5 linked regions of the Pyrodictium delaneyi genome follow. The main gene of each other region encodes a partner of the protein of the gene in region 2 in a complex. Links are inferred from orthologs where the notes say so. Each region holds a gene or a part of one and is shown on either strand. Other genes may lie near its edges. The genes, in order: rpl7ae, Pyrde_RS05130, Pyrde_RS02330, rpl12p and Pyrde_RS02335.

Region 1 (5,687 bases), 1.0 Mb from region 2 along the record:
AGGGCTGCTGGGAGGGCTATAAGAGGACACTCTTAGTACATGGTATACGGTATCGTCTAGCGTCTTTACTGGGCCTGTGATAGAGTCTTGGGGTGGCCTTAGTGTTTGTAGACGATGTATGTAGAGCTGTTAGATCGTTTATGGCACGGCTAGGCGAGGGTGCGCGGAGGCTATTCCTACGTGGCGTAGCCGAGATGGAGAAGCATGAAGATGTAGCCGCTCTCTACCATTATGCTACGATGATAGAAAAAGATGCCTACATGGATAGCCCGACTGTCAGCTGGCCAGGCTTCTTCAAACAGTACTACTGTTCTAACCGTGTAGAGTTGCCGGAACCCCTCAGGCATAGCGGTGTAGACACTCTTTCCGCTATAAGGCTGCGCAGGAGCCGAAGAAGCTACAGTCCCGAGCCACTAAGCCTTCTAGAAATTTCTACAATACTATACCATGCTGTAGGTATACGGGGGTGGGACGGCGACTGGCCTCTAAGAGTCTACCCTAGTGCCGGAGGCCTACAACCGGTAGAAGCCTATCTAGTTGCAGAGCGCGTTGAAGGCCTCGAACCCGGCCTTTACCATTACATTCCTCTTACTCACTCTCTCTGCCTGCTTAGAAGTGGGAGTTACATGGACATCCTCTCGACTATAGCACTTGGCCAAGAGCACATTGTCGAGGCCCCAGCTGCGCTACTAATTACAGCTGTCTATGCTAGGACCGCTAGCAAGTATGCAGCCCGCTCCTATCGCTACATCCACCTCGACGCTGGGACAGTAGTTCAGAACGTGTACCTAGTAGCTGAAGCGCTGAAACTAGCTACCGTTGTTGTCGGTGCCTTCTACGACGAGGAACTATGTAGACTACTTAGCGTAGACTGCTACATTGAGATACCCATAGCTATCATGCCTATCGGGAAGCGGTTATGAAGCAGTGCCTCTCTAACCAAGCCCTCGGGAGGAGATCCGGGATGTCTGGTTGTATAGCTGTTCTCGGCTTGGGGCGCATGGGCTCAGCTATGGCGAGGAGGCTTGCCGAGAAAGGCTATAGCCTGGTTCTTTGGAACCGCACAGTGTCCAGGGCTAAGGTTCTCGCAGAAGAGCTTGGGGCCGAAGTTGTCGCCTCACCTCGCGAAGCTGCCGATGCATGTGAGTTCATACACATAGTTGTATCTGATGACGAGGCCTCGCTCGAGGTTTTATCAGGGAGCAACGGTGTAGCTACAAAACCGCTAACTGGCAAGATTGTATTTAATCACGCGACAGTTACACCCCGGCACAGCATTGTAGCAGACAGCATAGTGTCGCGTGCTGGCGGCATCTATGTAGAGGCTCCTGTTGCGGGAAATCCTCGGAATGCGCTCGAGGGCAGCCTAGTCATATTATGTAGCTCGAGAGCCGGGGAAAGGGTGTGCAATACTAAGCATCTACGCGACCTAGGCGACGTCGTCTACCTCGGCGAGCCTCCTAGGGCTGCCGCTGCTAAGCTGGCCTTCAACTTGTCATTCCTCTCCATAATAGCTGGGCTCGGAGAAGCATTCGCGCTAGTTGAGTCCTACGGACTTAGTGCTGATCTATTTGCAAGAGAGGTTCTGGGTAGGACATGGATTAAGACAATAGTAGAGCGGTATGGCGAGAGACTATGGCCTCGTGGAAAGGCGAGCTTTGTCGCCAGACTAGCCGGGAAGGACGCAAGGTACGCGTTCGAGGCTCTAACCGACGCGGGGCTGCCAGGCGGTGTAGCTGCCGCTGTGGCTAACCACTACGCCTTGATGACACTCATGGGGCAAGGCGAGGAAGATTACCCATCACTTGCAGGTTTCCTCGCAGAGCTTGCTAGGAGTAGGAATAGGAAAGGCAGGGACTAGCCTACATGGTGCCTGCTTTTATGGAATTCAAGGGGCTCGTCGCTATACTAGTGGCGGTTATAGCATGGAGCTTAGCTCCCGCCATAGTTAGTAGGGCATCGCTGAAAGTGAGGCGCGTAGACCCCTGGGCTTTTAATGGATGGCGGATGCTCGTCGCCGCCCTTGCAACAATACCGCTTGCCTACACCTACGAGGGCTTTCCGCTAACTACACCCTGGCTCGACCCTGTGTTCGAACTCGGTGTATGGCTAGGCGGGGTTCTTGGCACCATTCTAGGCGATGGCCTCTTCGTCTATAGTGTTAGCCGTATTGGTGCAAGTATAGCCATGCCTATTTCATATCTATTCGTGATATGGACTAGCCTATACGACTATATCCGGGGCGAGGCTGGCGTAAGCGTCCTCTTCGCCGCAGCACTTGCACTAGTAGGAATATGGACTGTGTCCACCAGCAGAGGAGGAAGGCTAGCACTACCCCACCGGGATAGATTATCCGCCATAGCTGCTGCCATAGCAACTTCCCTTATATGGGGGGCTAGCATGTATGCGTACCAGGCCGCATTGGACCGGGCCGGTTATCTAAGCGTAGCAAGTGCTAGAGCAGTATTCACAGTCCTCGTACTCCTCCGCCCGATACTTCTATGGAAAGACGCTCGCTATATAGCAGTAGAGATTGTGGCGAGCTCGCTACTAGGTTATGTTGTAGGTGCACTAGCATTCCTCGTGGCTCTTTCACTCATGCCTGCGAGCATTGTAGCCATAGGATTAGCACTCTCGCCTATAACGACGCAGCTCGTCGTCGCCCCAGTGGCAAAGGAGCATATTGAGCCACGGCTACTACTAGGCGGCGCATTGATAACAATAGCACTTATACTTGCAAGCATTTAGCATGAAACCACAATCATAACTCTGTGTAATAGCGTATTAGGGAAGATGCAAGGCCGACTGACCGTACGACTACCAGGGAGGACAAAAACATGCCTATAACACAGTGTCGCTGGCCAGGGCCGGCAATGTAATAGTTAGTGGCGCAGTCTTGTGTAGTGCTTTGTCCACTTTAGTTTACGGGGATCACGGCCCATCTTCCATAGCTTGAGGCACTTGCTGCTGCAGAACCATAGTATCGAGCCGTCGTTTTTCACGTACATTAGGCCAGTACCAGGCTCTATCTCGCGACCACAGTAAGTACAACTGTGTACTACCGGCATGGCCTATTACCTCCTCCTACCTAGCCTCCTGGCTTCACGCTCAGTCTCTCTTAGTATAACTATGTCGCCTAGCCTTACAGGGCCGAGGACGTTACGCGTCAGCACGCGACCCTTGTCACGGCCCTCAAGCACACGCACGCGCACTTGTATGACCTCACCGTGTACTCCGGTACGGCCTATTATTTGTATGACCTCGGCGGGGAAGCCTATCTCCTCGATAATGTTGAAGTCCTTGTCCCTGCGCTGGCTCAAGCCTCTCTAGCCCCCGCAGAGCCCCTAGCGAAAGCGGGCTATAAAACACAATGCCCCCAACAACCCTCGCCTCTGGGGGCGTTCTACATGGTACGCGAAGCTGTTGTCCACGCCCTCTCTAGGATACGCGGCATAAACCCCGAGGAGCTACTCTCTGGAGTTCCACACCATGCTGTTCTCACGGCGTTCTATGCAGCAAAGCTATGCGGGCTTGAAAACTGCAGCGAGGAGACAGCCGCCGTAGCCGCTCTAGCCTACAGCTATCCTCGCGTTACCACTATGATTGATAAACTCCCACACCACATAGCCCACCATGTACGCAAGGTGCTAGAAGAAGCAGAGGATGTACACCTACGCTCGCCCTCATCCCAGTACACGATGATAGTACTTGACGCCGATGTACTGGCACGTATAGGCGCACTATCACTGTTTAACCAGTTTACAGCATACCATGCAACCATAACAGATATGCTTCAGGCTGCACTCGACTCACTAAGCTATGCCGCCGCGTCCGATTACATAATATACACTCAATCAGCCAAGAAGCTAGCTAGCCGCATGAAACCACATACTATAGCCTACTTCAACTGGCTCGTGGAGGAGCTAGCTAACTTAGGCATAAAGGCTAGGCTGCGTACTGAGAGCACCGTAGGTGGCGTCGTCTCCTATATAGACCTACTCTCATGCCCATGCGGTGAAACTGTAGTCAAGGATATAGCTGTGAAGCCTACGGAGAAGTGTATGCGCTATACCTTACGCTACACGTGCAGGAGCTGCGATTTCAATGCAGAAGTGTCTACATGCATCCCCGAATCCACTAGGACAAGGTAGAACTCTCTATCAAGTCTCTATAAAACGGAACTAGTGTTTCTGACAGCAAAAATTATTTCATAGATGTGTTCTCTATAGGCAGATGTATCTAAGGTTAGGCAGCCTTAGCCTTTAGCTCATTTACAGCCTTTACTATCTCATCGACTAGGCTCTTGGCCTCGCCGGGGTCTATGATGCATGCGCTTGCTGCTGCCACCTCTATGCCTGCTGCCTCGCCTAGCCTCTTCTTGCTGGGCACGTATACGTAGGGTATCTTCTTCTCCTCGCATAGTAGTGGTAGATGCGCCACTATCTCTGGCGGATCTACGTCCTCAGCTATGAGTACTAGCTTTGCAAGGCCACGCTCTACACACTTGGTTGTCTCGTTGGTGCCCTTCTTTATCTTACCAGTCTTCCTAGCTATCTCGAGTGCCTGGTATGCCTTCTCAGCTAGCTCCTCGGGTACCTCGAACCTTACATAGAAGGGCTTGCTCATGGCTCATCCTCCTCCCGGTGCCTGGTCGTCGCCCAGGTATCTGGGCGTGTAGAGGAGCCACTACTGCTAGGGTTTACAAAACTAGCGGGCCTTGTCTTCAGGCGGTTACTCGTGCGCAAATACCATTACTACTTTCCTCACGGACCCGTCTTCCGTCTCCAGAGCGTCTACTCTTGCGAAGCCTATGCGTACTAGCTGCACTATGTCTCCTTGCTTTAGTTCTGCTGCTGCCTGCTCTACTATCCCGCGTCGCTGTATTAGGTCTAGACCTTCAGGTACTAGGAGCTCTATTTGGAGCGATGCGTCGCCCGGGATCCACTGTATTATAAGGGCCCGGTGCTTACGCGCATCCTCTAGGCCGAGGCTATGGAATCTAGCTCTTATCTTATCTCCTTCAATGTCTACTATTTCTACATTGAAAGCCTCCATGAGCCTTACAATACTGCCTTTCTTTAGTAGCTTCTTATCGCTCTGCGATATATAGACTGTTGCTGTTGGTCCTTCTAGGCTTATTCTTCTTGAACCTAGTTTGCCCGACGGATGATAGGGTATTTCAAATTCGCGTTTCTCCCATGGCAAGTTTTCTATAATCATTGGCGTCGGCGGTATGGCTGCCATTATTCTACGAGCTGTGGGGTCTACTATCACGCGGTTTGTGGCAGCTAGGTTGGTATAGCTTATACTTGCATCAGTGTACTTAACGCCTACATCTAGTATTAGTTTCCTTATAGCCTCAGCTGTTATTCCACGCCTCCTTAGACCAGCTATAGTCGCAAATCGTGGATCGTCTATTCCACTGCTGACGCCTTGGTCAAGGAGCTGCTTTAGTGCGGACTTGCTCATTATGAAGCCTTCAAGCTTTAAGCGTCCAAAGTGTACAACGTGTGGATACTTCCAGCCCATGTACTCGTATACGTACTTCTGCTTGATCGTGTTCTGCATATGCTCCTTGGCACGGAGTATGTGTGTTACACCCATTAGCCAGTCATCAACGCCGGCTGCGAAGTTGTAGGTAGGCCAGACGATGTAGCGATCGCCGACTAGCGGGTGAGGATAGCGGC
Region 2 (5,914 bases):
TATAGCATAGAGCTTTACCTGGCCCGTTGGGGCTGCCTTCTGCTCCGCAGACGCGACTGCCATTTCTTCATCCACCTCTCCGTATACGGACAAGCGTATAGCCAGGGGTTGGACAAGCACCGGTTAATTCATGGGTATTGGAAATAAGGGCTTATAGAGGCTAGAGCGTTAGAGCCTGGTTTAGCTCTGCGAAGCCTGTATCCAGTCGAGCGGAGTTACGAACTTGTAGGTCTGCTTTAGCGCGTTATAGGTAGCCTTTACGAAGTTCAGCGTAGTCCTTGTGTCGCCGCGAGTGAAGCTCCACACATCTTGTATACCAGCCATCCTTAGGACTACCTTGGCTGCGTCGCCTGCTACTAGCCCTGTACCACGGGGCGCTGGCTTGAGGACCACCTCTACGCTACCACTCTTACCGCGTACTGTGAAGGGTACGCTGTGTGGCTGGTCACAGAGACACTCCCAGCTACCGCACCCACGCCGCACGGGTATTATGTTGAGCTTGGCGTTGCGTATAGCCTTCTCTATTGCTGGCCTTAGCTGCCGAGCCTTGCCCTGGCCTACGCCTACAAAGCCGTTCTCATTACCTATGACGACTACTACGCGGAACTTGTTTATGCGGCCAGCGTCAGTCATCTTCTGTACCAGTCTTACGTCAACAGTCTCGCTCTTTAGCTCTGGGCCTATCAAGTAGTCCACTATCTCGGGCTCGAGTATCGGCAGGTTACGCTCAAATATCTCGCTGAGGCTGCGTATACGACCCTCCTTTACCAACCTCCCTACGAATGTACGTGGCTTCCATTCCTGCTCGAGCTCGTAAGGCGAGAGGCTCATCACGCAACAGCCTCCTTAGCAGCCTTTACCTTCTCAACAACATCACGGTAGTCTTCTAGTATTTTACTCTTAACCTCCTCAAAATGCTTAGGCAGATCTTCGGGGCGTAGACCTCTCTTGAGGTATAGGCTGAATCTGCGCTCGTAAAGCTCTGGGTTCTCCTGGGCAAGCATAGCAGCATACTTGGCTATATGTTCGCCTCGTATCCTGTAATCCTCCGGGAATATCTCTTCGCTGTGTGGCACTTCTAGTCCGGCATCGACAGCTCCCTTGAGAGCAGCAAAGACCCTAGCGCCGCGTACTGGCCTGTGTAGCCCTATGTCGAGTACCGCGTAGTCTATACCCGCCTTGAGGGCGCGCAGGGCAGCAAGCATACCGGTGAGGTAGGCTGCCGAGGTGTTCTTCGTTCCGCCTAGCCAACCATAACGCTTCACGAGCTCTCTGCTATGAGCCGCAGCAACTGTTACATCGCCTTGAGGTTTAGCAATGATTACCTGAACCCAGATGTACTTGTTAGTCTTCCTAACGACTAGCCTGGGCTTACCAGAGAGTACCATAATGTAGCGCTTATAGTAGTTGGTCTTACCCTCCCTACGCCGCCTCCTCGGCACCTTGTATCTTGGTCCATGAGCCATGACAGTCCACCGGCCCTAACCGCGTACCCGGTGCGGAGAAGCGCAACCCCACACTCCCTTAATAAATACAAATCGTAGAGAGGGGCACAGTTTCCCTCTGTTACCTTACCACACCCTGAGCCCATTACGTAAACAAGGGGAGCACACAAAGGCTAGCATAAAGAGGTTTAACTAGCCAACCGAGCTTTATAAGCAGACTATACCAGACGGGTAGGAGGATTGTTAGGAGTATGGGAATCAAAGAAGAGTATTGAGTATTATGAGAAAGTTCTATTTGCGGACGCTTGTAGGGTATCCGTGTTCTTCTAGCCATCTCTTGAGCGACGCAAATGTTGGGAACATTCCGCCCTTAGCCCACATGTAGAGCTTTCTGTAGGTCCTCCTGTCTATTACACCATGGTCACGAAGGTAGCGGAGGTATCTTCTCATCTTACGTATCCGGTGCATCCATTCCTCCTTGGGGTCACGCCTCGCCGAGGCTTCGCCCTTCCGTCTACCGTAGCCACGGTGCCTGCCCTTCTTCCTGGCCTCGTGCCTCTCACGCCAGCGACCCCGAGAGGGGCTGTGCTTAGGCTTGACTTTTATCACGCCTTCCTTGATTAGGCGGCGCACCTCTTCCCTAGTGATGGCACTAGCTACATCGTCTATTCTGGAAGGATCTATCCATATCCTCGACTCGCCTACACCCAGTATCTCTGCCGCGAGTCTACGCTGCATGGACAAATCCTGAGCCATTCTTAGGCCACCCCGCAGCCTCTCCCAGCTCCCTGACCTCGGAGAGCAATCACCCCGGTATAAGAAAGAGGTGCTTATGCGTTTGCTACACGGAAGCCCTTAGCACGCGCCTTCTCTAGTATCTGCTGACGTTTCCTCAGCCCGACTCCCGCCGCTATGTATATTATGTGTCTTGACGGGTCCAGCCTGTCTAGCTCTGAGGGACTGCTCACACGTACAGGTTCTAGCCCAGTAGGGTGTAGTCCACGTACTGCTGCTGGTGCTCGGTACCCGACATCCACTACTGGAGGTCTACCCTTCAGCCGTAGCCTCATAGGATTGTCTATACCCTTTGGTTTACGCCACTTCGGGTCATTCTTGAACTTGGGGAATTTCCACCATAGTGTACGTAGGAACTCAGGTTTCTTGGACTTCAGCAAACGCCTTACTCTAAGCAGCCTCTCTATATCTTTGCCACGCTCCATTACTCAGCCACCCCCTTTTCATAGATGTATATACCGTCTACGAAAACACGTCTGTCCTTATCCTTAACCTTTGTAGCGAGTTCTATGTTGGCCGCTGTCTGGCCTACAGCCTCTATATCTATACCCTCAACAATGACATCGTCCTTCTGGACCTTTACCGTAACGCCCGGCATTATCCTAGCAACACGCGGCGCCTTCTCGCCAAGGAAGTTCTCTATGACTACCTTGTCACCCTGCACTTTAACTGTTACAGGGAAGTGTGAGAACACTATCTTTAGCTTATACCTGAAGCCCTTAGTTACACCAGTAATCATGTTTTCTATGTGAGCTGCTATTGTACCCACTAGTGCCTTAAGCCTCCTATTGGCGAAGTATGCCTCAACTACTACCTTCTTACCTTCTTCGTCCTCGTCGACCCTTATTATCACACCGCGTGCATGCGAGAAGTCTCTCGTTAGTTCCCCCTTGGGACCTCGGACAGTAACTTTTAACCCATCTACACTTACCTCTACACCTTCTGGTATAGGCACCTCCTCAGCTATATGTACAAGTTTAGCCATCCTGCCGCACACCCCTTTACTGCATGTAGATGTAGCGATGAGCATGAGGTTGTAACGCCACTACCTCCCGCACAGATGCTTCTACAAACCCCAGGAGGCTGACGACAAGCCTAGACACTGTAAAATTAGGTAATGCCCGCTAGTAGACGTATGCTAACAGTACACCACCTATCTTACGCTCTAGTGCTTCGCGATGCGACATTACTCCCTGGCTTGTCGACAGTATCAGTATACCGATATCCCTGCTTGGTAGATACTTACGAAGCCACTCTGGCATTCTGATTAGGTCGGTGTACTTCACAGAATATCTTGGCTTAATGACGCCGGCCTTATTTATACGGCCTAGTAGTCTTACGCGTATCTTGCCCCAGCGACCATCATCTATATATTCAAACTCACCTATGTAGCCCTCTCGCTGCATGACGCGGAGTACATTAGCTATCAGCTTCGACGCTGGCATTATGACTACTTCCGGCTTGGCCCTCATCTCAGCGTTAACTATAGCAGCCATCGCGTTAGCAAGTGTATCAAGCATAACCATCCTGTATCACCCCGCTATGCCTGATCACATATACTTACGGAAGCCTAGACTAACTGCTAGCTCGCGGAAACACTGGCGACAGAGCATCAATCCATACTTCTTTATTACAGCATCGTGGCTGCCACAACGCTGACACTTGTATGCGCCCTTACCGTACTTTACTACTCTAGGCGGCCTATACTTCCCCATAACCAGGCACCCCCGAGTCTAGACCCGGCATTTCTACCTCGGCTCTATAACTACTCCGAACATCTCGTGTAGAAGCACCATAGACTCTTCCTTTGTTACACGGTGGCGGCGTGGTATCCTGCTGCGTGCACGCCTCCTCCGTGCTACTCTGTAACCTGGCCTCTCGATGGTTAGTACTACGTCCATTCCGAATACGCCTATTTCTGGATCGTAGCGTACACCTGGTATAGTTATGTGCTCCTTTATGCCAAACGCTACGTTGCCGAACTCGTCGAACTGGCTAGCCTTTAGCTTGTTGCCAACAGCCTGGAGCGCCTTGCGTAGGAACTCGATCGCCTTTTCGCGGCGAAGGGTTACAACGGCTGCTATGGGCTCGCCCTTCCTTATGCCGAAGTCGCGTATTGTCTTCTTAGCCTTTCGTACCGATGGCTTTTGACCGGTTAGCATTTCGAGCACGCGTATAGCCTTCTGTAGTCTCTCGCCGGACTCGCCGACGCTAATGTTGACTGTAACCTTGACTAGGCGGGGCTTTACCATAGGGTTCTGTTCCCAGCGCTTCTTGATAGCTTCTATCTCTTCCTGTGACAGTGGAAGCGGGGATGTAGGCTGCTGCACAACCGGCGTATAGCTAAAGTAGCTCATTTCCATGCACCCTCCGGGAGGCTTATCCAGGGCTCTTCCTCGGGCGGTGCAATTACGAAGACGTAATCGAGACTCGTCTGGAGCTTCTCTCCGCGGGCATCCTCAAGCGTGACTATGCTGCCTTTACGTCCAAGGCCGCGCTGTATTGACACTATCCTGCCTACACGGCCAACGTTGCGGCCACCGAATACTATGGCCAGGCTACCTACATCGAGCGGTGCATAACCTAGCAGCTCCTGCTGAGGTATTGATATCTTTACTGTGCCTAGGGTCTTGTATTCCTTAGCTTCTACTGGGTTCGTTGGGTCGGAGACACGTATGAGCACGTTGCGGCCATCGTGTAGATGTAGCTGTATATGTCCACCTTTCACTGTAGACTTGTCTTCCAGCCGTCCTAGCTTGAAACTTGCTTCCTCCTTTGGTATTGGGTGTAGTGTGAAGAAGCGTACAGGGTACGGGAGTACTCTGTAGGCCTCACCGGTATCAACTATCTCAACTACATCCATGAAGCCTACGGGGTACTTGTAGTTCCTTCTAATTCTACCATCTACTTTGAAGTGGCCCTCCGCTATAAGCTTACGAGCCTCACGGCCAGTCTTAGCATAGCCTAGCACATCTCTCACAAGTATCAGTAGCGGTATGGATCTCTCTATGGGATGAGGGCCCGGCGACGGTTTTACTGTGAAGACGCCAGCACGCTGACGTACGGGCCAGAACTTTGGAGCAGCTAATGTTCTCAGGTGCCTACGACCACCCATTCTAGCCATGCCTTGCCACCCCTAGCGTGGTCCCCATCTGCTACTGGGCCTCAGGCTTCTGGCCCCCTATAGACCCCTCTCTCCCGCGGAGGAGGGCCAGCTGGACTTCGCGCTGACGGCGCTTGCGCTCTATTATCTCGCGGCGCCGCTTATCATCAAGGTTCAGAGACACTATCATGACCTTCGAGGGGTGCACCGGATAGTAGCGGGGCTCACCACGTGCATTGTTTATCGTGACACCCTCTATGAATATCCTCATACGGCGTAGGTCTACACGTACAACCTTACCCTTGTGACCCTTAAAGTCGCCCCGCATCACGACGACTTCGTCGCCTACGCGCACTGGTAGACTCCTTATGCCGTACTGCTTACGTAGCTCGGGACTAAGAGGTGCAGCCATGAGCTTTTGCCTCTTATGGAGCGGTGCGTTGAAGAGTGCCTTTCTCTGCTTTCGAGGCTGACTCGACTTCACCCAGCGCATCTTACCGCACCCATTCATACATCGTCGTGTCCACGTGCTATAAGCAAGCGTTCTAGCAAGACGATAAATATAGGGATT
Region 3 (5,766 bases), 540 kb from region 2 along the record:
ATGGGGACAATTGACTAGCTCACTTATAGAATTATACCATGAGCTATGTAGACTGTAGCAAATCAAGGCGCTGCCACATAATTATGGGGAGGCGGCGGGCGAGAGAGCTGAGGGCCCGTGATGGCGGGCCCGCGGGGATTTGAACCCCGGACTACCGGCTTAGAAGGCCGGCGCCCTATCCTGGCTAGGCTACGGGCCCTTCTTCCCGCCGCCTCTCTTCACGCACCACCGGCTGTGTAGAGTCTCTAGCAGCTGGGGTATAATGTTTACCTTAGCTCTCTGTGATAGTGTCTTTCTGATCGCAAAACCTGCTAAGTCGAATACCTTACCAACCTTCATTACTATTGCTATATCACTACTCGCTGCAACATACCCGGCCAACGCATATTCTATTACTCTTTTGTCTGCTGTTCTTGATACCTCGACTAGAGCGTTAAGACCATTGAGGCTTCTACGGAGAAACGCTGCAGCGTCACCACTATGACTAGGCTGGCTATCTAGGACAATGACCACCTTACCTGGTTTTATAGCACGTAAAACATCCGCAAGAATACCTGCCAGGGTTCTAATATTCTCTATGACAAGGCGGGGTCCCGAAAGTAAAGCATCACGTGTTAGACCATCACTACAGACAAACACGGGAACACCCATAAGGGCTGCATAGATGGTGGCTAGCTGATTAAACCCATCAACTACAAGTTTAGCATTAAATAGATCTCTGGGTATTACAAGTTTATTTTTGACTAGTTTAGAGACATTCTCGGAATGTATACATCTAGCCAAAAGTATGGCCTCTCGCCTAGAGAGGCCATACTTACGCTTGACTAACTCTAGTGCTTCGCCTCGCGGATATCCACGAGTCAGTAGAAAGAAAAGATCATAGAATGCATCCAGCGGGATATCTAGCTGGGATATACGGACTCCCCCTATGGTTTTTCCTTAATTAGTTCACGTAGAGCCGATATAATTACTTCTAGTACTTCATTCTCATCGACATTCCTAGCTAGCATATTGATGTGCGTTGGCTTGCCTCCACCCCGGAAGCCTTTGTTGCTTAATAGTCTGGCTAGTTCACGCAGATTAACTCGTCTTGATGCAGAGGAGCCTGCACCAATCTCTACCATTAATCCTTGTTCCACGGGTATTAGCGCAATTGTAATGCCATCAGGATCTTCTTGGCTTAGTAATTTGGTTAGCTCCTGGTATAGATCATGGAGCGGCAGTTTATCTTTAACAACATATATCCTAATACCGTCTATGGTCAATGGTTCCTTTTTGATCCTCTCGGCTAATTGTTCGACTATATATCTCCGAAGCTTGTTGAGATTCTGCCGAGTATTGTTGTAGTCACGTATTAGCTTCTCTACACGCTTCTCGAGCTCCGTGACACTTCCACTCACTATATTAGCTACGCGGTTTACACGCTCCTCAAGCTCTGAGGCATAACGAGCAACCTCGCTCCCAGCTACAAGTTCTAGACGTATGACCCCATCCTGTAGCTTTTCGACGCGTGTTATCTTCACTGCACCTATCTCGGCAGTATTGGCCACGTGTGTGCCAAAGCACGCCTCTACATCCCAATCGCCTATCTTTACTACACGCAGTTTAGGAGTCATTGGAACGCCACCTTGATATAGCCTAAATCCGTAGAGTTTCTCGGCCTCATTTCTATCCATTATTTTTGTCTCTACGTCAATGCGTTCTAGTATAGCTCTATTGGCTAGCTCTTCTATCCTTCGTATTTCCTCGGGACTAGGAGTCTCATAGTGAGTTATATCAAGGCGTGCTTTCTCTGGTGTCTTCTCGGCGCCTGCCTGCCATACATGTTCTCCTAGAACACGCCTAGCGGCACCCAGTATCACATGTACACCGGTATGGTGTCTCATTAGCCGGTAGCGGCGCTCCCAGTCTATCCGGCCCCAAGCCTCGGAGCAGTTACTTCTGGGCTCACGGTCAAGCACATGCACTATAACATCTCCAACCTTCTCTACACGTTTTACCTGGTATTCCTCGCCACATAGACGTATAACGCCAGTGTCATGCAGTTGTCCGCCGCCTGTAGGATAGAATGCTGTACGGTCTAAGACCAGATAGACACCTTTTACACCAAGAACTTTGGCGTTGAATTCACGCAGATAGGGATTCTGATGGAACAGTCTTTCCGTCGCCGGGAATCCCTTGAGCCACCCAACTACGTCTTGTGGGAGGCTGGGATGCTCAGCCCGTCTAGCTATACCACCGCTAGCACCATGACGCTCGGCAACTATTGCGTAAAAGTTATGCGGAACATCCACTTTTACACCGAGCTTTGCAGCTGCTTCGGCAACCATGTCGGGTGGCAAACCATGAGAGTCATAGAGCACTATGAGGTCGTCAAGGCTTAGGCTGCGTTTACGTCGGAGAAGCCTTGTGACCTCGCGTAGACCCCTCTCTAGGCTTCTTCTATACCGTTCCTCCTCTATCCTAGTGACCTTCAGTATGTAGTCTATGTTACGCAACATTTGTGGGTAGTAGTCATTGCCCCAGAATCGGGCTTGTCTCTCGACAAGCTCTACGAGGCTAACATCACTGCCGAGCTTCTTTATCAGCCGGATAGCTCGCCGAATCACTAGCCGAGCTAAGTAGCCCTCGCCAGTATTACTCGGCACGATGCCATCGGCTAGCATTAATGCTATGGTCTTACTATGGTCCAGTAACGCGTATACCGCTGCCTCACGGCGTAGCAGCTTCTCGGCCTCGCTAGGCTCGAGACCTACATCACGTGCAGCTCTCTCATAAAATCTCTTTATGCTCTCTGGGTTCTCAGGATCTAGTCTGCCAGCATCACGTGCAGCTGCCCAGAGCAGATTACGTGGAGCAGGCTCTATGCCGAGAAGCTTGTAGAATTCGTCTAGTAAACTGCCGTATATAGCGTGGAATGCTGTAGGTACTTTCTGCGTGAACCACGCTAAACGCTCGATACCATACCCTGTATCTACTACTCTAAGGGGTATCGGCTCATATCCTCCATCGGTTACGCGGTATTGCATAAATACTAGTGTTGCTAGCTCGAGACCGCCAACTGTTACTTCGAAGCTTGGCCCGGCATTACCACCGCCTTCCCACCAAGATTCCTTGAACGTTATGTGCTCCGGCGGTATGCCGAGCTCTTCTGTGAAGAATTCGAAGGCCAGGCGTACTGTCTCCTCCTTCCAATATACATGTTTGTCTGGATAGTTGAAGGCGTGATGCCCGCCCATCTCGAAGCTGGTGAGATGCCTACCTAGAGTGAGTCCTACATTGTCTATGTCTTCTAATCTTATACTCGGCTGAACTATCACGAGAGGGTTGGCAGGCGGCGGTACAACACCGCTGGTCACGTGAGGCTGAAAGACGACAATACTTGCAATAGTTAGATAGAGATCTTCTCTCCACCGAGCTACTACGGGCCTAGGCTCTATGAACTCGTGGCCGTTTCTCTCAAAGAACCGGATGAACTTCCTCCTAGCCTCAGCTACGCTGAGATCGTTAACCTTCTTCGGAAGGTTCCAGAAATAGTACTCAACACATGGCGCATCATTGCAGTGTTCTTGCTCTGGATTAAGAGTCCAGAAGTACTCGCCGCCTACATGGCACCGGCGCCTAGTGAAGCCCTTTTCCCGGAAGAACTCCAGCTGGTATTCCTTCGGGTCAGCCTGCAATACCGCCAAACCCCCAGGGGATAGAGCGGGCATGAATAGCTACTATTTAGACTTCAAGCAAGACTAGACTCTAGCCTGTAGAGGGTAAGCACCAGAACTAGCACAAGACAAGCGCGCCACATGCTTAGCCAAGCGATATCCAACATAAAGAAACAGGATAATGGATGGCTAAGAGATTGCTAAGCAATATAGGGTATGGATTGAAAAGAGTTCCCAGATGCTTGATTGGTATAGGGGTCTCTAGAAGCCGAAGAGGCTCTCGAGGCCTGCTGCTAGCTGCTCTTCGCCTACCTCCTCCTTCTTCTCCTCCTCTTCCTTCTCTTCTTCCTCCTTCTTCTCCTCGGCAGCAGGCGCAGCAGCTGGTGCCGCCACCTGGATATCTATTCCTAGCTCCTTGGCTGTATCTCCGAGTGCTGCTACTACTGCTAGAGCCTTAGCCACAGCCAGGCCTATCACATACTCGGCGTTGTCTGGCGTCACGTAGCCCGCTTCAGCAGCTACTGCTAGCGCACGCCTCACTGCTAGAGGTATAGCTAGCTCTAGCACCTGTGGCTCTGGGTACGCTATCTCAACACCCACCATGAGCGCTGCTAGATGCGCTTGAGCCACGTCACGGCGGTATGCTTCTAGGTCCAGTATCAGTTTGTCAGCCGGAATTACAACACCATCCTCATAGGCCGCCTTTATCTTGAGTTTCACTATTATTGGCTCAATACCTAGCTTCTGAAGTATGGACGCTAGCTCTGGCGATATTTCATCGCCTGGCTTGGCAACCTTAGTATCCTTAGCTATCCAGATGCTGCCTCCCTGGACACGTATCGGTACACGTAGCTTACCGAAGACGCTCATTATCGGGCCAGGCTTGAAGCCAGTATCACCCGCAGGAAGCACTATCTCTGTAGGTGCTATGTCGCCGGGCTTGGCAGGCTTGGTCGCATATATCTTGTCAAGGGCTAGTGCGAGTTCGAACGGGTTAAGGTTAGTGAATATGAACATGTTAGTCCCAGTCAGGTAAGGCTCGAGCGGGGAAGGGTCTATACCAGCTCTCTTAAGGGCTAGCCTGAAGAGTGTATTCTTGGCTACCCTAAGTACTACCTTGTCGCCGAACTTACGCTCTATCTTCCGGCGTATACGCTGCAGCTGAGCTGTCGGCGTCTTAGATAGGTCGACAATAGCTACGACCTTGTGGTTCTTGATCAGCTCGGTTAGCTCCTCTACCTCCTTTATCTTCCACTCTGGTATACGCCGCATATGAGCCTGGACAACACTCATCCTATGATACACCTCCTGATTGGGAGACATCTACAGTACGGTATGGGAAAGACAATGACTAGCATCTAGGCAAGCATTTAGCGCAGCATGACCTCGACAGGTGGACCCATAGTAGTCTTGACTATGACTCTCGCTATGTTGTTCCTAGCGTTCGGCAGCTTACCCTCTAGCGTATTAAGCACCTTGTATATGTTTTCTACTATCTCCTCAACCTTCATATCCTCTGTTCCGACGCGGCACATCACCTGCGGCTGGTCCTTCATCCTCAGCATTACCGCTGCACGGTACCTCTTAACGAAGTCTACTATGTTAGCATTAGGTGGCACAGGTATGGGTATCTTGCCACGCGGACCCAGAGCCGGAGCCAAGGTCCTACCAACTAGGGGCATTAGGTCTGTACGAACGAGCACCCAGTCGCAGAACTCAGCTATCTTCTTGGCAGCCTTACGGTTGCCCACAAGCCCTTGTAGCTCTTCCTTCGTTAGAACTCTTTCGGCAACTTCGCGAGCCTTCACCGCCATATCGCCATCAGCTGCCACACATATGTTCACTTTCTTATTTGGCGGATATGGCAGGAAGACTACCTCCCTTATGCGTCCTTGTGGACTCTTGAGGTCAACATCACGCATTACGACTATAAGATCCACTGACTGCTTAAAGTTACGCCGCGGACTCGCCTCTATAGCTTCTCTAACTGCCTTCTCTACCGCATCACGGGGTATAAACGACACTCTCGCCACCCCAGGCAGCCCGGCTTAGCAGGGGAGGGGTCTAAGCCTTCTCCCACTCCTCCTCATACTTTGAGAGGACAGCG
Region 4 (5,677 bases), 860 kb from region 2 along the record:
AACGATAGCGAGGTACGGCGCCTCCTAGACCCTGGCGGCGCGGCGGGGCCCTATGTCAGCATCCTACGCGAGCGCCAGGAGCACCGGGAACTCAACGAGAAGCTCGCTAGGCTACTCAGTCTGGGAATAGGCTTCCACCATGCAGGACTCGCTAGCTACCAGAGAGACGTAGTAGAGAAGGCATTCCGTGCCCGTGTACTACGCGTGCTAGTAGCAACGCCTACGCTCGCGGCAGGGGTCAATCTTCCTGCCCGGCGGGTTGTAGTCGATACCCTCTACCGCTTCCGGCCGGGCAGGGGATCTGAGCCGATAAAGGTCTCTGAGTATAAGCAGCTCGCTGGCCGTGCTGGCCGGCCGGGCCTTGACCCGGTAGGCGAGGCAGTGATAATCGCGAGGACCCAGGAGCAGGCCTGGGAGGCGCTCATAGGCTACGTGCAGGGCGAGCTTGAGCCCATAGTCTCTAAGCTCGTCTCTGAGGCAGCTCTGCGAAGTCAAGTGCTTGCAGTAGTCTCGAGCCTAGGCGTGGCCACGGTAGCTGAGGTAGCCCGTGTCTTCGAGAGGACGCTCTATACGGTTCAAGTAGGCCCACCTCTCGAAGAGATAGACAGGATATCCTGGACTCTGAGCGAGTACGGCTTCATAGACCGTGTCGGCGACGTGGTGGAAGCAACTGAGACAGGGCGGCGGGTGGCGGAGCTCTATATAGACCCGCTTACCGGGCATAGGATGCTACGTGGGCTAGAGGCGCTTCATAGCGAGCGGCCGCCGCTTGAGAGGCTCCTATTCCTAGCCCTGTGGAGCCCCGATGCGACGCGAATAAGGCCGCCCCGGGGGCTACACCTAGCTCTAGAGATGGAGGCCGAGCAGCTGCTAGAGGACCTGGGCTTCACCCCTTACGAGGAAGTAGGTGAAGCCGATATAGCTGTAGCAGCTGAAGCCCTCTATACTGCTGATATGCTGCTAGACTGGGTGATGGAGAAGCCAGAGGACGTTATCCTAGCGAAGTATGGGATAGATCCTGGCGACCTCCGTGGTGTGGTAGAGACTTCCGCATGGCTGGTATACTCCATGGCGCAGCTGGCTAGGGTTACTGGGCATCCCGCAGCAGCTTACCTAGACAAACTGACAGTAATGGTGAAGCATGGCGTCCAGGAGGAGCTAGTAGAGCTTGTAAAGCTCCCAGGAATAGGCAGGGTACGTGCACGCCGCCTCTACGAGGCAGGATATCGCAGCCCTAGCGACCTGGCTGGGCTTAATCCCGAGCAGCTTGCTCAGCTCCTCCGTGGCCTCGGCGAGGAGCGTGCCCGCCAGGCACTAGCTGAGGCACAACGCTCAGCACGTAGAGAGCATAGGGTCTCCAAGGAGAAGCTCAGCGCTGATGGACGGAGAGGGCAGAGGAGTATACTAGACTACCTCAGCGGATAACTCTCTGCGGCTGTGAGGAGACCGCCAGTGTCTGAGCCCCTCGGAGGGGCGGCGAGGGGCTGTGACTGTGCTTCGCTGACCGAGCCCTACGGGACAATGCCTAGGGGCACAGCCTCGGGTGAGAAAGCTTTTTGTAGAAGCGGGTTGAAGCCGCGTTCCAATGGGTGCCAAGAGTATGGCAGCAATAAAGGAGGTAAAACCAGTAAAGGAGACCAGAAGGGTCGGCGCACACAGCCACATCAGGGGGCTAGGCCTCGACGAGAACGGTCACGCCAAATTCGTAGCTGACGGTATGGTTGGCCAGACAGAGGCACGCGAAGCAGCAGGCATAGTAGTCCAAATGATACGTGAAGGCAAAATGGCTGGTCGTGGTGTATTGATAGTAGGTCCAAGCGGAACCGGGAAGACAGCCATAGCAGTAGGCATAGCCAAGGAGTTAGGCGAGGATACACCATTCGTAGCCATGAGTGGTTCAGAGATATACAGTAGCGAGCTAAAGAAGACGGAAGTACTCATGCAGGCTCTGCGTAAGTCAATAGGCGTGAGGTTCCGCGAACGGAGAACAGTATACGAGGGCGCAGTTAAGCAGCTCCGCATAGCCTACGTGAAGCACCCGTTCAACCCCTACGTGAAGGTGCCCCGTGAAGCAGAGATAGTTCTAGAGACTACCGATGATAGCTTGAAGCTGCGCGTAGGTGAAGAGATAGCGGTCCAACTCCTCCAGCTACGAGTCCGCCGCGGTGACGTGATATGGATAGACGCCGAGACAGGTGAAGTTCACAAGGTAGGCCGTCTATGTAGTGAGAGTCGCTATGACATATCGGCATATAGATGCGTAGAGAAGCCGAGCGGGTCAGTAAAGAAGGACAAGGAGATAGTCCACATGTTGACACTACACGACCTAGACGTGGCTTACGCAGCCCAGCGGGCGGCGGTAGCAAGTTTCCTAGGCATGCCAATAACAAGAGAGATACCAAGCGATGTGCGCCAGCGTGTTGACGAAGAGGTAAAGAAGCTAGTAAACGAGGGCCGTGCCGAGCTTGTGCCCGGCGTACTCTTCATAGACGATGCTCATATGCTCGACATAGAGGCGTTCAGCTTCCTGACAAGAGCTATGGAGAGCGAGCTAGCCCCGATACTAGTACTCGCGACTAACCGGGGCATGACCAAGATAAGGGGTACCGACATAGAAGCACCGCATGGAATACCGCTAGATCTGCTAGACCGCCTCCTCATAATAAGGACAAGACCCTACACAGCTGAGGAGATACGTGAGATACTAAAGATACGTGCTGACGAGGAAGAGATACCGCTCAGCGATGATGCTCTCGAAGAACTAACCAGACTGGGTGTGGAGCGTAGTCTCCGCTATGCAGTACAGCTCATGGAGCCAGCACGTATACTTGCAGAACGCGAGGGCAGGACCAAGGTGACCGTAGAAGATGTAAAAAAGGCTGCAAAGTACTTTGTCGACCTCCGGGAAAGCGTGCAATACATACAGCAGTACGAAGAGAAGCTGCTAAAGTAAGAGCACTTCCATGGCTCAGCCTTCTTCCATTAACATAACTCAGTAGTAATTATTGTCTTTTCATTCTACTACTTTGCCGACGCTCGTTCGGGGATGTATCGTATCCTACCTATCGATAGCGAACACTCTTTATAGGGAGTGGTATTGAAGAGGGGTTTAGAAAGTCGAGACACCTAGCTCATGAAGAGACGTATGAAATTAGCGGAATATCCTCATTAAAAGTATTGTATTATTAGTCAGTCATACTTGCACAGTGAGCTACTGATAAATGTAATGTAACGTAATTGTATGGTTCAGTCGTAAAACATGCATGTTGCTTGTAATGTATTACTCGTAAGTGGGGAGGGAATGGTGCAGTTATGGTAATAAGTTCGATGCATGGTAAGTATGCAGAATACATTAAGAACTTCTTAGAAGATATTGCTAAGCTTCCTAGTGAGCAATTTACACAAGTCATACAAGCTGTACAGGAAAAGGATGTCCTAGACTTAGCCGTAGTATACACGGCAGCTGTTACTCGGCTCTCTAGCTTATGGTTAATATGGGAGGACTACTGCAGAGAGAGCGTAAGTAAGCCCATCTGTACAGAAATAAAGGAAATTGTGGAGCATGCAGGCCGCGACATGGGAGTGGTAACCTTCTTTAATGGTGAAATAAAGACTCTAGTGGTTAAGCTATTCCATGACCTATCTCCGGGCATTTTTGTACCCGGCTGGGTCCTAGCCTACTCTGTACGCCTCGGGAGACCTTTAGCGTCAAAACTCCGCGAACTGAGTATAGAGGAGCAAGCAGCAAGGTTACCTGGCTTTGTAGCTTCCTTCTACGTACTCGATGCTATGGAGAAGGCCATGCTTGATTACTACTCTTCAAAAGGCTCTGATTTTGCATATGCAACTGCGGGATATATATACTGGGAAATAATTAAGCCATGTACTCTGCTTCCTGAAGTGTTCGCTGAAGGTATAGGTTCCACGACAAGTTTACCACAGATACACAATAGAGTCTATATAGAAGTCCAAGAGAGTCTTCTTCGGGACGACACACAGCCACCTAAAATAGATTATGCAGAGTACATAGGCCAAGCTCTGAAAGAGGCGAAAGAAGCATTAATGGAAGAATTGAAGAGGAAAAGATTCCAGTTGAACAAAAACACGTAGCCTAAAATCCTCCTAGTAAGTCAGCGGGCCCCTTTAGAAGCCGAAGAGGCTCTCGAGGCCTGCTGCTAGCTGCTCCTCGCTTACCTCCTCCTTCTTCTCCTCAGCCTTCTCTTCCTCTTCCTCCTTCTTCTCCTCGGCTGCAGCAGGTGCCGCTGCTGGTGCAGCAGCTGGTGCTACCGGCATAGCTGTGGCGGACTTCACTACCTCATCTATGTTGATGTTCTTGAGGGCAGCTACTACAGCCTTCACGCGGGCCTCGTCTACCTCTACGCCAGCGGCCTCGAGTATCTTCTTGAGGTTTTCCTCGTTTATCTCCTTACCAGCTGCATATAGCACAAGGCTAGCGTAGATGTACTCCATTGCGCGACTCCTCCAGCCCATCCTCTAAGCTTTCTTACCCAGCCCGCCTCCAGGCCCGGGTGGGTTTCTTTATCTTTCCGCTCCCCCGCCACCTCCCCACAGCATCAGAGGCTCCACGTTAGGTTTAAGCTGTCCTGCAACAGCTATGGGCATACCCTGGGTATTCATAGCGGCAGCAGCATAACCCTTTGCATCGAGAACTATTATACCTAAATTATCACTGCCGAAGAGTTGGGTATGACGGGCCACAGCGGCTCGTGCAGCCTCCTCGACGGGTACACCTTCCGCGATCAGCTCAACAGCGTAAACACAGGGGCGTCCTAGGAGAATCGTCTCACCAATTCCCGTCGCAGAGCAGCCTCCAACGCCACGCTCCACGTAAAACCCGGCGCCAGGTACTGGCGAGTCTCCTATACGCCCTGCGTGCTTCAGAACTATGCCGCCGGTACTAGCTGATGCGGCAAGCCTTCCGGCAGATAGAACAACAGCCCCTACAGTGTCGCCATAGAGTTCATGTATCACTCGAGCCCAGCTGGGGCCTTCGCCGCTACGCAGCTTCTCTCTAAGCGTCTTCCATCGCTCAAGGGCACGTGGACTGGGACCTGGGTGCTTCTCCAGCCCAAGCCGCTGTGCGAGTTCATCCGCAGCGGGTCCAGCTAGCAGCACGTGAGGAAGCTCTCTCGCTACATACGCGGCTAGACGCACCGGATTACGTGGATACGTTACCACAGCAACGCCGCCAGCCTGCGTAGCGTCAGTCATAACTCCAGCATCCATTTCCACGCGTCCATCATATGTGAGTACGCTGCCAATACCAGCATTAAGTACGCCACTGTCCTCTAATGCAGCGACAGCTTCGACAACCGCCTCAAGTACACCCTTCCTGGCGTGATGAAGACCTGCAGCAGCTCCGGCTCTAACAGCACCGAGAACTTCCTCAATCCTGCTTATACCACGCCAGCCCCCAGCTCCACCATGCACAATGACTGCAGGATCGCCGAGCCGGACTGGCCCATAAACAGTTATAGAAGCCATGGTCTCGTCTCCCTCGCCTTCTCCTTCTCCTCCTCCGCAATCTTCCGGAGTTCCTCTACAAGATCTGCCACGCGCTCCCGTACATCAAGCCGGTACCAGGGCTCGCTGCCAGCATGCTCGCCACGGAGAGCCTTAACGAGCCGGACTACAGCTACACCGACGTTGTATGCGT
Region 5 (5,871 bases), 540 kb from region 2 along the record:
TTGCTAAGCAATATAGGGTATGGATTGAAAAGAGTTCCCAGATGCTTGATTGGTATAGGGGTCTCTAGAAGCCGAAGAGGCTCTCGAGGCCTGCTGCTAGCTGCTCTTCGCCTACCTCCTCCTTCTTCTCCTCCTCTTCCTTCTCTTCTTCCTCCTTCTTCTCCTCGGCAGCAGGCGCAGCAGCTGGTGCCGCCACCTGGATATCTATTCCTAGCTCCTTGGCTGTATCTCCGAGTGCTGCTACTACTGCTAGAGCCTTAGCCACAGCCAGGCCTATCACATACTCGGCGTTGTCTGGCGTCACGTAGCCCGCTTCAGCAGCTACTGCTAGCGCACGCCTCACTGCTAGAGGTATAGCTAGCTCTAGCACCTGTGGCTCTGGGTACGCTATCTCAACACCCACCATGAGCGCTGCTAGATGCGCTTGAGCCACGTCACGGCGGTATGCTTCTAGGTCCAGTATCAGTTTGTCAGCCGGAATTACAACACCATCCTCATAGGCCGCCTTTATCTTGAGTTTCACTATTATTGGCTCAATACCTAGCTTCTGAAGTATGGACGCTAGCTCTGGCGATATTTCATCGCCTGGCTTGGCAACCTTAGTATCCTTAGCTATCCAGATGCTGCCTCCCTGGACACGTATCGGTACACGTAGCTTACCGAAGACGCTCATTATCGGGCCAGGCTTGAAGCCAGTATCACCCGCAGGAAGCACTATCTCTGTAGGTGCTATGTCGCCGGGCTTGGCAGGCTTGGTCGCATATATCTTGTCAAGGGCTAGTGCGAGTTCGAACGGGTTAAGGTTAGTGAATATGAACATGTTAGTCCCAGTCAGGTAAGGCTCGAGCGGGGAAGGGTCTATACCAGCTCTCTTAAGGGCTAGCCTGAAGAGTGTATTCTTGGCTACCCTAAGTACTACCTTGTCGCCGAACTTACGCTCTATCTTCCGGCGTATACGCTGCAGCTGAGCTGTCGGCGTCTTAGATAGGTCGACAATAGCTACGACCTTGTGGTTCTTGATCAGCTCGGTTAGCTCCTCTACCTCCTTTATCTTCCACTCTGGTATACGCCGCATATGAGCCTGGACAACACTCATCCTATGATACACCTCCTGATTGGGAGACATCTACAGTACGGTATGGGAAAGACAATGACTAGCATCTAGGCAAGCATTTAGCGCAGCATGACCTCGACAGGTGGACCCATAGTAGTCTTGACTATGACTCTCGCTATGTTGTTCCTAGCGTTCGGCAGCTTACCCTCTAGCGTATTAAGCACCTTGTATATGTTTTCTACTATCTCCTCAACCTTCATATCCTCTGTTCCGACGCGGCACATCACCTGCGGCTGGTCCTTCATCCTCAGCATTACCGCTGCACGGTACCTCTTAACGAAGTCTACTATGTTAGCATTAGGTGGCACAGGTATGGGTATCTTGCCACGCGGACCCAGAGCCGGAGCCAAGGTCCTACCAACTAGGGGCATTAGGTCTGTACGAACGAGCACCCAGTCGCAGAACTCAGCTATCTTCTTGGCAGCCTTACGGTTGCCCACAAGCCCTTGTAGCTCTTCCTTCGTTAGAACTCTTTCGGCAACTTCGCGAGCCTTCACCGCCATATCGCCATCAGCTGCCACACATATGTTCACTTTCTTATTTGGCGGATATGGCAGGAAGACTACCTCCCTTATGCGTCCTTGTGGACTCTTGAGGTCAACATCACGCATTACGACTATAAGATCCACTGACTGCTTAAAGTTACGCCGCGGACTCGCCTCTATAGCTTCTCTAACTGCCTTCTCTACCGCATCACGGGGTATAAACGACACTCTCGCCACCCCAGGCAGCCCGGCTTAGCAGGGGAGGGGTCTAAGCCTTCTCCCACTCCTCCTCATACTTTGAGAGGACAGCGTCGTAAACGCCCTCCTCGACTTCCCGCGTGACCTGTTTAGGATCCTTGCCGTCGACAGTTATACCTATGCTCCTAGCAGATCCCAATATGGTCTTGACAGCCGCCTTGAGGGTCTTGGCTGTGAGTGCAGGCTTCTTCATTATGGCTATCTCAACTATCTTCTCAAATGGTAAATCACCTATTTTCTGATGCATCGGATCACCGGAAGGCTCCTTAGCACCCACCGCTTTCAGCAGTAGCTCCGTAGTTGTTGGCGGCTTTACCTCAATCTCGTACTCCTTAGTATCCTCGTCAACTATTATCTTCACTTGTACCTCGAATCCCTTATATCTCTCAGTAAGCTTGTTGATTTCCTCTACAACCTTCTCTACATCTAGCCCAACCTTCTTCAAGGAGTCGCTTAGAGGTGGGGCTGGGGAAGCCTCGCCCCCCTTAACCTTGACGTTGATGACCCTAATCATGCCCATTGCTAGCTCCCTCGCTCCCTAGCGGGCCTCACCGAGTCACCTGGTACCGTGATTTGAAGCGGGTACTCAACCTCTAGCACATTTAAAACTACCTCATTTTTACCCGGCAACACTCGAACAACCTGCGCCTTCATGCCGCGGAACGGCCCAGAGATTATCTCCACAACGTCTCCAGGCTTGAGAGTTTCGACTACTGCTTCCGGCTTTAGCAGCCTCTCTACGTCATCATAACGCAATACTCCAGGTACCACACCCTTAGCATACCTTATACCTTGTATAGCGTTAGCAGCGTGGAATGCTGCAGGAGTTTCAACTATGACGTAACCTCGTATCTGCGACGGCACTATGATGGAATATATTGGTATGTTCTCGTCACGGACACGCTGCTCTATAATAAGCGCCACGTCCAATTCTCTACCGGCAACAGTCCTAACGGCGTAAAGACGTGGCTGTACAGACGGCTTACGCTGCACCGCGCTATCTTCTTGCTGCTCCATTTCACTCCCCCACTATTATCCAGTTAGAAGCGATGTAGCTACAAAGTGTATGACATAGGCTACGGAGCCTACGAGAAGTATGGCCAGCCATATTACTTTGGCTGCTTGTATATATTCTATCTTGTCTGGCTTCTCTACACGCTGGAGGATAAGCTTCCACTCGTGCAGAGTAGCCTTCATATAGTCTATAATGCTCTCCTTCTCCTTTACAGCCATAGCGCTGGCCCCACGTAGCAGGGCTATACAGAGCTAGAAATGTAAGCTTTGCCACACCTCGGGGCTATCAGGTCTCTCCCTGCTTTAGCTCTGCTAGTATCTTTTCCGCGTAGCGACGCGGTTCAAAAGGCTCCAAGTCTTCATAGCTCTGTCCCACGCCCATGAAGAGAATGGGTTTACCGGTCACAGCAGCAACACTAAGTGCTGTACCACCCTTAACATCTGCATCAACCTTAGTCATTACTATGAAATCTATGCCCACCGCCTCGTCAAAGAAGCGAGCCTGCTCAACAGCATCGTTACCCGTAAGGGCGTCAACCACTAGAGCACGATAATCTGGTTTAGCCACTCTAGTTATCTTACGCAGCTCCTCCATAAGGTCTCTATCTGTGTGCAAGCGTCCAGCAGTATCTATCAATACAACACGGTAGCCGCGAGCCCGTGCATACTCTATGGCATCATAGACTACTGCTGCAGGATCAGCACCATATCGCCCGCCAATAAACGGTACACCGAGCTTCTCAGCATGTTTACGTAATTGCTCTTGAGCGCCAGCACGAAATGTATCAGCAGCCGCAATTACTGGCGTTACACCCTGGCTACGAAACATATAAGCAAACTTAGCTATGGTAGTAGTCTTGCCTACACCGTTGACGCCGAAGAATACTATTCTCAGCGGGTTTTCAGGTGAACGCCTAGACGCCTCTGCAACAAGATCCAACCGCTTATAACCCCGGCTAAGTACTTCCACAATAGCTTCTTCTAAAGTCTTAACTACGTGGCTACGTAGATCGCTGAATCTCGGCACTTTACTACCTACAAGCTTCTCCCGAAGCTTTGCAGCTATCTCTTCAGCAACCTCAAACGCCACATCACTCTCAGCTAGACTGATTACGAGCTCTTCTAGTATTGGTTCCAATTCCTCCTCTTTTATCTCCTTGGTAGCGACGACCTCGGCGACGTTATCTACAAACTTTTTCAACGCCTTTTTAAGCTTGTTAAATACCATACGGTACAACCTCCGGTTTATCTAACATTGTATATAGCTAAGCGTCTCTATAGCCGGGCCGGCTGAGCGATAAACAAGGGCTGGATACAAGGAAACTTAGTGAGCCCAAGATGTTTAAATTAGTTAATGAATGCAAGCAACCGGTAGAAAGGGAGAGCCCCACTATAGCTACTGTTGCCGTTGGCGTGTCTGCGCCATGCCAGCCTGGAGAGACTGTTCCACAGCAGAGCGGAGAGCAGCATAATACTGGGTAAGCTTTGCAAGTTCCCTTTGGTACGCATCTAACAGCTTTGACGTAGATGCTCTTTCCTCACGTATGAATTTCAATGCCTTCTCGTGAGGAACCTCTACGAACAAGTCTAGACCGACATGTACCAATATCTTTTCAAGAGGCTTTATGGATGCACGTACTAATACTCCGCCCCTAGAGTCCAGCGGTACTAGCGCATCTTCTGCACCATTACGTATATTCATAAGCGCCTCTTCAACCGCTGAGAGCTGGATTAGTCTACTTTCGAGTTCCGCTGTGGCAGTTTGGAGTTGTTTTATCTGGTTTTCGAGAAGAGTCAGCTGCTCAATAGCCTCTTCAAGGGTTATAGTCTGCTGTGTACTCAAGGTTTAATCCACCTAGTGAGGCTGGCTAGGGCTACTAGGCTGCGGTCAGGCACCTCCTCGGCTGGTACTTCAACGACACGCTCTATCTTGATATGATACCTCTTTATTTTATGGTTGCTACCCAGCTCCGACAACACCTTCTCTACAGCGTGCTCTGGCTTTAGCGCTCTTACATATTTCCTAAACTTCCACCACTCCGGCATCTTATGTGGACGTATCAGCATCTTACCCTCAACAAGGTAGAACTTCACGTCGCCCATACCGCAGCCCCCATCTAGACCCTCCGGCTCAGCCCCCGAGTCTTAAGGCTTGCTGAATCCTCATAAGCTCGGGACCAGTAGTTTCATCGCCTACCAGTGCACCTTTATCGTTCGCGACAAGCCCTGCCTTTACAAAGTAAAGGCCAAAGTTTACAGTAGCTGTGGCGAACTCTACACGAAACACGTTGCCCAGGACCTTGATCTCCTCGTCACTTACGCCCGGATGCACAACACCACCACGGTTAGTTACAACAATCATAGAGCCTACTGTGGGAATATCCGCCAAATGACGCTGATATACAGTCTCTACGCCCAGGACTTGTTTAATTTTCTCGATAGCTGACTTATCTATCGTTGGTGATACGAATGCTCCATAATTGTTGGCAGCTATCAAGTTTCCGAGAGCAGTTTGACGTATTTCAAGGATCTCTAGCCGTATCTTATCACCTATATACTCCCGTAGGCTATCATATTCCTCAGGCTTTACTATTCTTGGCAACAACAACCCCTTATCATTACCAGCCACCATTACACCATTGATTATCATATCTGCTATCTTGACGTCTATGACTTCTACATCAAGAATGTCGGCTATCTTCTTTTTATCCTTCTCAGTAATCGTTGGAGGCACCAATGCTATGCTGTTGTTAGCAAATATGTAGACACCTATATTGGGGTTCCCATGGACATTCATGTACTCTATCAATCAGCGTCCCCAGTATATCACCGGCTAGACGTGGAGAGGTAATTAGAACTGTCTACCTTAAAGAGGATCCCGTATGAGGGGCTGAAACTAGAGAACCTTGGGTCCTGGAACCGAGTTCATTACATACGAGTACTTTTCGCCTTGTAAGGGTGTATCGGAAAATAGCAATCTAAATATCAATTTCTAACTCT

What was found.
Region 1: Pyrde_RS05130 (region 2) and rpl7ae share a complex: the UniProt entries of both Methanocaldococcus jannaschii proteins name them as parts of the 50S ribosomal subunit. The link is inferred for Pyrodictium delaneyi from one-to-one orthologs.
Region 3: Pyrde_RS05130 (region 2) and Pyrde_RS02330 share a complex: the UniProt entries of both Methanocaldococcus jannaschii proteins name them as parts of the 50S ribosomal subunit. The link is inferred for Pyrodictium delaneyi from one-to-one orthologs.
Region 4: Pyrde_RS05130 (region 2) and rpl12p share a complex: the UniProt entries of both Methanocaldococcus jannaschii proteins name them as parts of the 50S ribosomal subunit. The link is inferred for Pyrodictium delaneyi from one-to-one orthologs.
Region 5: Pyrde_RS05130 (region 2) and Pyrde_RS02335 share a complex: the UniProt entries of both Methanocaldococcus jannaschii proteins name them as parts of the 50S ribosomal subunit. The link is inferred for Pyrodictium delaneyi from one-to-one orthologs.

What each region holds. Positions count from the first base shown.
Region 1 is NZ_CP013011.1:1,998,526-2,004,212, forward strand. Bases 2,937-5,687 are described here. They hold rpl7ae (50S ribosomal protein L7Ae), read right to left. Parts: upstream 4,627-5,687; coding sequence 4,246-4,626; downstream 2,937-4,245. Other genes in these bases: Pyrde_RS10170 (50S ribosomal protein L24e), read right to left, coding at 2,937-3,068; Pyrde_RS10175 (30S ribosomal protein S28e), read right to left, coding at 3,075-3,320; Pyrde_RS10180 (hypothetical protein), read left to right, coding at 3,408-4,151; Pyrde_RS10190 (glutamate--tRNA ligase), read right to left, coding at 4,732-5,687. Outside these bases: Pyrde_RS10155 (SagB/ThcOx family dehydrogenase), read left to right, coding at 102-923; Pyrde_RS10160 (NAD(P)-dependent oxidoreductase), read left to right, coding at 965-1,861; Pyrde_RS10165 (DMT family transporter), read left to right, coding at 1,867-2,748; more of Pyrde_RS10170, read right to left, coding at 2,883-2,936. UniProt on the Methanocaldococcus jannaschii protein: Multifunctional RNA-binding protein that recognizes the K-turn motif in ribosomal RNA, the RNA component of RNase P, box H/ACA, box C/D and box C'/D' sRNAs.
Region 2 is NZ_CP013011.1:1,000,658-1,006,571, forward strand. What follows is about bases 1,446-4,423. They hold Pyrde_RS05130 (50S ribosomal protein L6), read right to left. Parts: upstream 3,226-4,423; coding sequence 2,665-3,225; downstream 1,446-2,664. Other genes in these bases: Pyrde_RS05115 (50S ribosomal protein L18), read right to left, coding at 1,446-1,466; Pyrde_RS05120 (50S ribosomal protein L19e), read right to left, coding at 1,737-2,201; Pyrde_RS05125 (50S ribosomal protein L32e), read right to left, coding at 2,276-2,665; Pyrde_RS05135 (30S ribosomal protein S8), read right to left, coding at 3,365-3,766; Pyrde_RS05140 (30S ribosomal protein S14), read right to left, coding at 3,791-3,955. Outside these bases: Pyrde_RS05105 (50S ribosomal protein L30), read right to left, coding at 1-63; Pyrde_RS05110 (30S ribosomal protein S5), read right to left, coding at 181-831; more of Pyrde_RS05115, read right to left, coding at 831-1,445; more of Pyrde_RS05145, read right to left, coding at 4,424-4,597; Pyrde_RS05150 (30S ribosomal protein S4e), read right to left, coding at 4,594-5,364; rplX (50S ribosomal protein L24), read right to left, coding at 5,396-5,836; Pyrde_RS05160 (50S ribosomal protein L14), read right to left, coding at 5,914-5,914. UniProt on the Methanocaldococcus jannaschii protein: This protein binds to the 23S rRNA, and is important in its secondary structure. It is located near the subunit interface in the base of the L7/L12 stalk, and near the tRNA binding site of the peptidyltransferase center.
Region 3 is NZ_CP013011.1:460,033-465,798, forward strand. The notes cover bases 2,937-5,766. They hold Pyrde_RS02330 (50S ribosomal protein L10), read right to left. Parts: upstream 4,953-5,766; coding sequence 3,921-4,952; downstream 2,937-3,920. Other genes in these bases: alaS (alanine--tRNA ligase), read right to left, coding at 2,937-3,680; Pyrde_RS02335 (50S ribosomal protein L1), read right to left, coding at 5,030-5,683; Pyrde_RS02340 (50S ribosomal protein L11), read right to left, coding at 5,724-5,766. Outside these bases: Pyrde_RS02315 (lipoate protein ligase C-terminal domain-containing protein), read left to right, coding at 1-58; Pyrde_RS10360 (DUF434 domain-containing protein), read right to left, coding at 190-930; more of alaS, read right to left, coding at 927-2,936. UniProt on the Methanocaldococcus jannaschii protein: Forms part of the ribosomal stalk, playing a central role in the interaction of the ribosome with GTP-bound translation factors.
Region 4 is NZ_CP013011.1:138,247-143,923, forward strand. The notes cover bases 2,808-5,548. They hold rpl12p (50S ribosomal protein P1), read right to left. Parts: upstream 4,471-5,548; coding sequence 4,144-4,470; downstream 2,808-4,143. Other genes in these bases: Pyrde_RS00820 (RuvB-like helicase), read left to right, coding at 2,808-2,953; Pyrde_RS00825 (hypothetical protein), read left to right, coding at 3,313-4,110; Pyrde_RS00835 (isoaspartyl peptidase/L-asparaginase), read right to left, coding at 4,540-5,505; Pyrde_RS00840 (flavodoxin family protein), read right to left, coding at 5,493-5,548. Also shown: Pyrde_RS00815 (DEAD/DEAH box helicase), read left to right, coding at 1-1,425; more of Pyrde_RS00820, read left to right, coding at 1,601-2,807; more of Pyrde_RS00840, read right to left, coding at 5,549-5,677. UniProt on the Methanocaldococcus jannaschii protein: Forms part of the ribosomal stalk, playing a central role in the interaction of the ribosome with GTP-bound translation factors.
Region 5 is NZ_CP013011.1:463,889-469,759, forward strand. The notes cover bases 1-2,935. They hold Pyrde_RS02335 (50S ribosomal protein L1), read right to left. Parts: upstream 1,828-2,935; coding sequence 1,174-1,827; downstream 1-1,173. Other genes in these bases: Pyrde_RS02330 (50S ribosomal protein L10), read right to left, coding at 65-1,096; Pyrde_RS02340 (50S ribosomal protein L11), read right to left, coding at 1,868-2,377; Pyrde_RS02345 (transcription elongation factor Spt5), read right to left, coding at 2,380-2,874; Pyrde_RS02350 (protein translocase SEC61 complex subunit gamma), read right to left, coding at 2,890-2,935. Also shown: more of Pyrde_RS02350, read right to left, coding at 2,936-3,090; signal recognition particle-docking protein FtsY, read right to left, coding at 3,158-4,099; pfdA (prefoldin subunit alpha), read right to left, coding at 4,268-4,714; rpl18a (50S ribosomal protein L18Ae), read right to left, coding at 4,711-4,974; Pyrde_RS02370 (translation initiation factor IF-6), read right to left, coding at 5,003-5,680; Pyrde_RS02375 (50S ribosomal protein L31e), read right to left, coding at 5,864-5,871. UniProt on the Methanocaldococcus jannaschii protein: Probably involved in E site tRNA release. Binds directly to 23S rRNA. Protein L1 is also a translational repressor protein, it controls the translation of its operon by binding to its mRNA.